2 linked regions of the Desulfomonile tiedjei DSM 6799 genome follow. The protein of the gene in region 2 binds, or shares a complex with, the protein of the main gene of each other region. Links are inferred from orthologs where the notes say so. Each region holds a gene or a part of one and is shown on either strand. Other genes may lie near its edges. The genes, in order: DESTI_RS14795 and meaB.

Region 1 (3,274 bases), 950 kb from region 2 along the record:
TGTATGTCGTGGCAGTATATTTCGGGGCAGTATCGGTCACCCGCACGCGCTACGCGGTCCAGGCCGGACTGCTGGCGGATGCAGCAGGTATGTTGGCAGGGGTCGTGGTATGCTGGTTGTTTTTTCGTTGAATTACAAGTTGGAAGGAGTGGCGGAGAGAGAGGGATTCGAACCCTCGGTAAGGCTCTACACCCTACACTCGCTTAGCAGGCGAGCACCTTCGGCCTCTCGGTCATCTCTCCGCTGAGGTCGATCTCCCCAGATTATTGACTCACGCTCCGAATGTCAAGGCTCTTGCGCCGGTTCTCTCACCGATTTTCAGATAATAAGCAGAAACGGAGCAATAATTCCCATGCATTATTTGGCCATTGCCTGAAAACGACCGTCCCCAGGCGGAACGACGGGCTGCACTGTGAATCAGGAGTGGGGTCTCTGTGCCGCTCACATTGGTTTATAAAAGCCATGTGGTAATTATGAGCAATTGCCAGAATTAATGTCCGATTGAGGATAGAAGTATATTGGTGGGTGCCGGCCTCCGTGCCGGCACATCTTCAATATGATCAATGATATCGATAGAATGGACCGGCAGGGACGCCGGCCCCCACTAATATCTTGTATTGGAGCGTGGAGTAAACATCAGAATCTTTGGCATCTCTCTAAGAAGATTTCCGGGTCTCCTGGCTATGAATAGCATTTTACATTCGCGATGCAAACTGCACTGACCTAACTCCGAAGGTCAGTGGCACCCCTGTATCGGGCGCCCCAATGTCAATATCGAGTAGCCACAGACCTGCTCTGTAGGTCCGTGTTACCTCCTGACTGCAAGTCCGTACAAAGCGTCTCGGAATCAGCATTGAGACGCGTGGGTGTATTCTCCGAACACGTTTCTCAGGACATTGCAGATTTCCCCGAGGGTAGCTCGTTCCTTTACGGCTTTGAAAATGGGTGGCATGACGTTCTCAGTGGAACGTGCCGCCTTTTCCAACTCGGACAACGCGGATGCAACTGCCGCGTTATTGCGTTGTTGCCGAATCTGCTGCAGGCGCTCTATCTGTCTCTCCCGTACCGTAGGATCGACCTTGAGGAGACCCGACGGCTGGACGGTTTCAGTCTGGAACCGATTTACCCCCACAATGATGCGGTCCTCGGATTCTATCGCTTTCTGGAATTTATACGCAGATTCATGGATTTCATCTTCTATGAATCCGCATTCGACTGCGCGAACCGCTCCACCCATCTCATCGATCTTCTTAATGTATTCCACCGAGAGTCGTTCTATTTCATCAGTCAGTGCTTCAATGTAGTAGGAACCTGCAAGCGGGTCCACAGAATCTGCAGCGCCGGTTTCGTACCCAATGATCTGCTGGGTTCTCAGGGCAATCTGTACGGACTCCTGGCTTGGTAACGCGAACGCTTCGTCTCTTGAATTTGTGTGCAAAGATTGCGTTCCCCCCAGTACCGCGGAGAGCGCCTGGTACGCAACCCGTACCACGTTGTTTTCAGGCTGCTGAGCAGTCAAGGTGCATCCGGCGGTCTGGGTGTGGAATCTGAGCATCATTGCACGGGGATTCGTTGCGTTGAAACGTTCCTTCATGATTCTTGCCCATAGCCGTCGAGCTGCCCGAAATTTCGCGATTTCCTCAAGAAAATCCTGGTGCGCGTTGAAAAAGAAGCTCAATCGTTCGCCGAAGCTGTTCACGTCAAGGCCTGCATCTATCGCAGCTTGAACGTACGCGATCCCGTTTGCCAACGTAAACGCGACTTCCTGGACTGCAGTGGAGCCTGCCTCACGAATGTGATAGCCGCTGATGCTGATGGTATTCCACTGCGGTACGTGTTGATTACAGTATCCGAATATATCGGTGATGATGCGCATGGACGGTTTCGGAGGAAAAATGTACGTACCTCTGGCGGGGTATTCTTTCAGAATATCGTTCTGGATCGTCCCGCGCAGTTTGGCTGGATCTGCGCCTTGCTCTTCCGCTGTTCCGATGTACATCGCGAGCAGAATAGCAGCAGGGGAATTGATCGTCATCGAGGTGCTTACAGCGGCCAGGTCTATTCCGTCGAAAAGCCGTTTCATGTCTTCGATAGTATCGATCGCAACGCCGACTTTGCCCACTTCACCGGCTGAAATTTCCATGTCTGAATCATAGCCGATTTGAGTCGGGAGATCGAAGGCAACGGACAGGCCTGTCTGACCCTGGGAAATCAGGTACTTGAAGCGTTCGTTGGTCTCTTCAGCACTTCCGAATCCGGCATATTGTCTCATGGTCCAGAAGCGTCCGCGATACATATTGGGTTGAACCCCGCGGGTGAACGGATAGCTTCCCGGCACCCCCAGGTTGGATTCCGGATCGAATTCGTCCGCATCCCAAGGCCAGTACGCACGCTTTACAGGCAATTCCGAAACGGTACGAAATTCTTCTCGGCGTTCCGGGCGTTTCTTGAGAGTCTCGCCGAATTTTGCCTCCCAGTTCAGCACTTTTTGCTTAAATTCTTCGGACACGATGCACCTCCAAAACGCTGAGAATCAAACCCTGGAAAGGATTCTATTAGATTTTGGTATCAAAAGAAGTGTGCAGCAGAACACTGTGATCAAGGGCAATCGCACCATTCGAGCGCCTCTTCTCGTCGGTAGTTCGCTTAACTCACCACATCCTATGCTTACGCTGACTCTCGCCTGTAGACAAGCCCTGAATACAGCATCTTGAAAGATGGTCGGCATTTCCAACCGGTAACTGGCATAGGCGCTAACTTAGCGCTTCTTTGGTCGTTTGTTCCGAAGGAACAACTGACAATAGGCCAGCGATTCATCGCCGGATAAGGAAAAATCTGATGATTTTCAAGTCCCGGAGGGACGGCTGAAATTCCCGGCAATGAATTACCGGGCTATTTTCTTCAGTCCCTGCGGGACCAAGAATCGCAGAAAAATTAGCGCCCATGGCGGTAACTGGCAAGATCAAGGATTCGAGTAAATTCGTTATTCTTTTTCTTGTTTTTCCCGGAGTTTCCGTTCGACTTTGCAGGAAATACCTTTTCCTTCGAGACCGGTTTCAAAGCACCCCCCGCACGAAATACATAAAGCAGGCTCTGTGTCTCCGTCCATCCATCGTCTGATAAGGTGAGGTTCACGAATGAATGGTCTCGACAGAGCAACGTAATCCGCTTTTCGATCTTCTACAATTTTGGTTGCCGTGCTCAAGGAACGTATCCCCCCGACTGCAATCACAGGCACAGGAACGGATTGTTTAATATACAGGGCGAGATCTGC
Region 2 (3,238 bases):
GCTCTGTTGAGTGCGAACATGCAGGGAAACAGCGACGTCCCGTCACGGCCGGTCCAACGCAGCGATAATGCGCAGGACTTGTGAATGTCGGAGACAATCGGACCGGTCTCGGTTAAGGCTATTCTTCTGGTTTCCTGATCGCCGCCTTTGATCCTGAAGTGTTCCACAGCCTCTTCGATTCTCTTCCATCTGTCTATGCGCCAGTACTGTTGCTGAGAATCATCCAGTTTCTCGATGAACAGATCGGAATCGTCAGAAGCAGCAGGAATGCAGCTCCAGCTAAGCTTACCGTTACTGCCCGCAATTGCTGCAGGAACTCCGGGGATGAATACTCCCGTGAGATTGAAATCCTGTGTGCTTATTCGTGCTCGATACCAGAATCCGGGTGCGGCAATTCCCTGGTAGATCGCAGACCCTACAATGGGTTTTCCGCTGCGAGTATTCTCTTTGCCCAGGACCCAGCCGATACCTCCGTACAGCGCAGGAACCACCGTCTTCAACGTCAGAGGCGAGAGCAATGGGCCTTTAGGTTCCCAGCCGATAAGCTCGGAAGCCACAAATGGTGCTGAAGCAGCGGGATCTGAAGGAAACAGGGGAAACGCCTTTTCCTTCCCCAGCTTTCCCAGGATTTTCGTCAAAACGGCGTCCAATTTCGGTGCAGTGGAACTCTCCCATACGAGTCCGTGCAGAATCGCAAATACATCGTCGGCCGAAAACAACTCCGGTCTGTATTCGAGAAGAGAAAACTCCACCGGAAGCTTACTTCCCTGGTCGGTAATGTAACGATTCACGCCTTCCACGAATTTTTCGAGCCACAGGCGTTCCCGGGCATCGAGATTTGCAGCCTGCTCTTTGGGTCTTCCAGCGATAACCATGCGGACAAGATAGTCCCTTTCCAAATAGTCCGATCCAAGAATTTCCGAAAGTCTGCCCTGGCCGGCTCGACGCATATAATCCATTTGCCAGAGCCTATCTTCGGCCATGACGTACCCGAGGACAAGAGCAACGTCCTCTTCACGTTCACCAATTATCCCTGGAATTCCGCTCGGATCGCGAACCACTTTGACGTCCGCCATGATGCCCGGCGTCTCTACGACAGATTGGTTTTCAGGAAGGAGCGACAGAACGAAGAAATAGATCCACAGCACTGCAGTGCCTGCAAGGAGAATGAGAACCACGGGAATGATGGTGAAGATCCTGGACAACCACACAGGATCGAGATCGGTCTTTTGGAGCGCTCTCAGAGGATTCAACTGGAGGGACCTTTCATAAGCTTTTCCAGGAGTTCTGAACTTACACCGTAAGGATCTTTTTCTCTCTCCACGATTTCTCGAACAAATCCGTTCAACCCCGCGACTCCGCCAATGCGTTCAAGCGCGGTTTCAATGAGGTTTTCCTTTAAAAGATCCAAAAGCTGATTGCGAACTCTCACTTCTTCCCGTTTCTTGAGTTGATCGTGACCTGGTTGAAGAAGATGATCCCGATGCCTGAGTATCGCTTCATGGACCTGTTCGATTCCCTGATTGAGGCTTGCCACAGTCTCGATTACCGGGGGATCCCATCCTGCCGCCTCAAGGCGTTCCGAAGACATCTGGAGCATGAATTTCAACTCACGGACCGTTTTACCGGCCCCTTCCCGATCCGCCTTGTTCACGACGAATATATCGCCTATTTCCATAAGGCCGGCTTTTATGGCCTGAATGTCATCTCCCATACCTGGAATGGTGACAAGCACGGTTGTATGAGCGCTGTGGGCTATGTCGATTTCATCCTGCCCGACTCCGACGGTCTCGACGATTATCACGTCCTTTCCCATGGCATCCAGTACAATTATTGCATCCGCCGTAGAACGCGTGAGACCGCCGAATTTGCCGCGAGTCGCCATGGAGCGGATGAATACACCTTCATCAAGGAAATGCTTCTGCATGCGAATACGGTCGCCAAGAATAGCCCCACCGGTAAAAGGGCTCGTGGGATCTATAGCCAGAATGCCAACTTTTTTGTCTTCTTCTCTGAACTGTGAAACCAGCCGGTCCACCAAAGTGGATTTACCCACGCCGGGAGACCCCGTGACGCCGATAATATGTGCACGTCCGGAATGTTTATACAAGACGGAAAGATCGTCCAACACTTCGCGATCTCCGTCATCGATCTTCCGGATAAGCTGGGCAGTGGCCCTGATGTTTCCCTCTAATACCTTTTGAACCAGTGGGGTGTTCATGTTGTGAAACTACTTACGTTTACCAAGGATATTCCTTGCGATTACCATACGTTGAATTTCGTTGGTTCCTTCATAGATCTGGGTGATTTTGACATCTCTCATATGTCTCTCCATCGGATATTCTTTGCAATACCCGTATCCACCCAGTACTTGGATGCCTTCTATGGATGCCTGCATCGCGACATCCGACGCATACAGTTTAGCCATCGCCGCCTCTTTTTCGAACGGCATTCCGTGATCTTCCAGCCAGGCTGCACGCCATATGAGGAGTTCTGCAGCATCCAGTTGAGTTGCCATATCGGCAAGTTTCCATTGAATAGCCTGGTACTCGGCAATCGGTTTGCCGAACTGGATTCGTTCCAACGCGTACGCAGTGGCTTCCTCCAGGACTGCTCGGCCGATACCTAATGCCTGGGAAGCGATACTGATTCGTCCGCTATCCAGCGTCTCGAGCATCTGGCGCAAACCTGCACCGGGCGCTCCAAGAATATTGTCTTTCGGAATCCGTGCGTCCTCAAAAACCAGTTCAGCGGTTCCTGATGCGTTGATTCCGAGCTTTTCCTCCACTCTTCCGACTTTGAATCCCGGAGTCTCCCTTACATCGCACACAAACTGGGATATCCCTTTGTAGCCTTTGGATCTGTCAGTGATAGCAGCGAATACGCAATAATCTGCTATGTTTCCATTTGTGATAAACTTTTTTTCTCCATTGATTACCCATGAATCGCCGTCGAGCACCGCTGTGGTTCTCATGGCTGCAGGATCGCTTCCTGCGTCTGCTTCCGTCAACGCATAGCAACCAACGGATTCCCCTGAAGCGCAAGGAGTGAGAAACCTTTCTTTTTGCTCCTCGGTCCCGAATTTCAGCACCGGATAGCAATACAATGAGTTGTGGGCAGCCACGATCACCCCTGTGCCACCGCATCCCCGGGATATTTCTGTTACGATCATGGCATAGGATATATAGTCCATCCCTCCCCCCCCGTATTCAACGGGAACCGCCACGCCCATTACTCC

Evidence for each region.
Region 1: the proteins of meaB (region 2) and DESTI_RS14795 are in contact, whole or in part, in a crystal structure (PDB 8DPB), measured with the Methylorubrum extorquens proteins. The link is inferred for Desulfomonile tiedjei DSM 6799 from one-to-one orthologs. Residues at the interface, in SOR26638.1 of Methylorubrum extorquens: Arg20, Ala21, Ala24, Arg25, Thr28, Ser32, Arg33, Arg34, His37, Thr98, Gly99, Gly100, Ser101, Ile102, Leu103, Lys106, Thr107, Ala110, Ala113, Ile114, Asp115, Arg116, Ala118, Phe119, Ile120, Arg121, Pro122, Pro124; in SOR27001.1 of Methylorubrum extorquens: Glu577, Glu578, Asn579, Asp580, Gly581, Arg582, Arg583, Arg585, His596, Ala604, Ser605, Ala608, Asp609, Gly611, Phe612, Asp613, Val614, Asp615, Ile616, Gly617, Pro618, Leu619, Glu625, Arg628, Gln629, Val631, Glu632, Asn633, Asp634, Glu661.

Annotation. Positions count from the first base shown.
Region 1 is NC_018025.1:3,490,674-3,493,947, reverse strand. What follows is about bases 179-3,127. They hold DESTI_RS14795 (acyl-CoA mutase large subunit family protein), read right to left. Parts: upstream 2,510-3,127; coding sequence 848-2,509; downstream 179-847. Other genes in these bases: DESTI_RS14790 (NADH:flavin oxidoreductase), read right to left, coding at 2,984-3,127. Also shown: DESTI_RS14805 (spore maturation protein), read left to right, coding at 1-131; more of DESTI_RS14790, read right to left, coding at 3,128-3,274. UniProt on the Escherichia coli protein: Catalyzes the interconversion of succinyl-CoA and methylmalonyl-CoA. Could be part of a pathway that converts succinate to propionate.
Region 2 is NC_018025.1:4,438,166-4,441,403, reverse strand. What follows is about bases 236-3,148. They hold meaB (methylmalonyl Co-A mutase-associated GTPase MeaB), read right to left. Parts: upstream 2,222-3,148; coding sequence 1,250-2,221; downstream 236-1,249. Other genes in these bases: DESTI_RS18900 (acyl-CoA dehydrogenase), read right to left, coding at 2,231-3,148; DESTI_RS18910 (penicillin acylase family protein), read right to left, coding at 236-1,253. Outside these bases: more of DESTI_RS18910, read right to left, coding at 1-235; more of DESTI_RS18900, read right to left, coding at 3,149-3,238. UniProt on the Escherichia coli protein: Binds and hydrolyzes GTP. Likely functions as a G-protein chaperone that assists AdoCbl cofactor delivery to the methylmalonyl-CoA mutase (MCM) ScpA and reactivation of the enzyme during catalysis.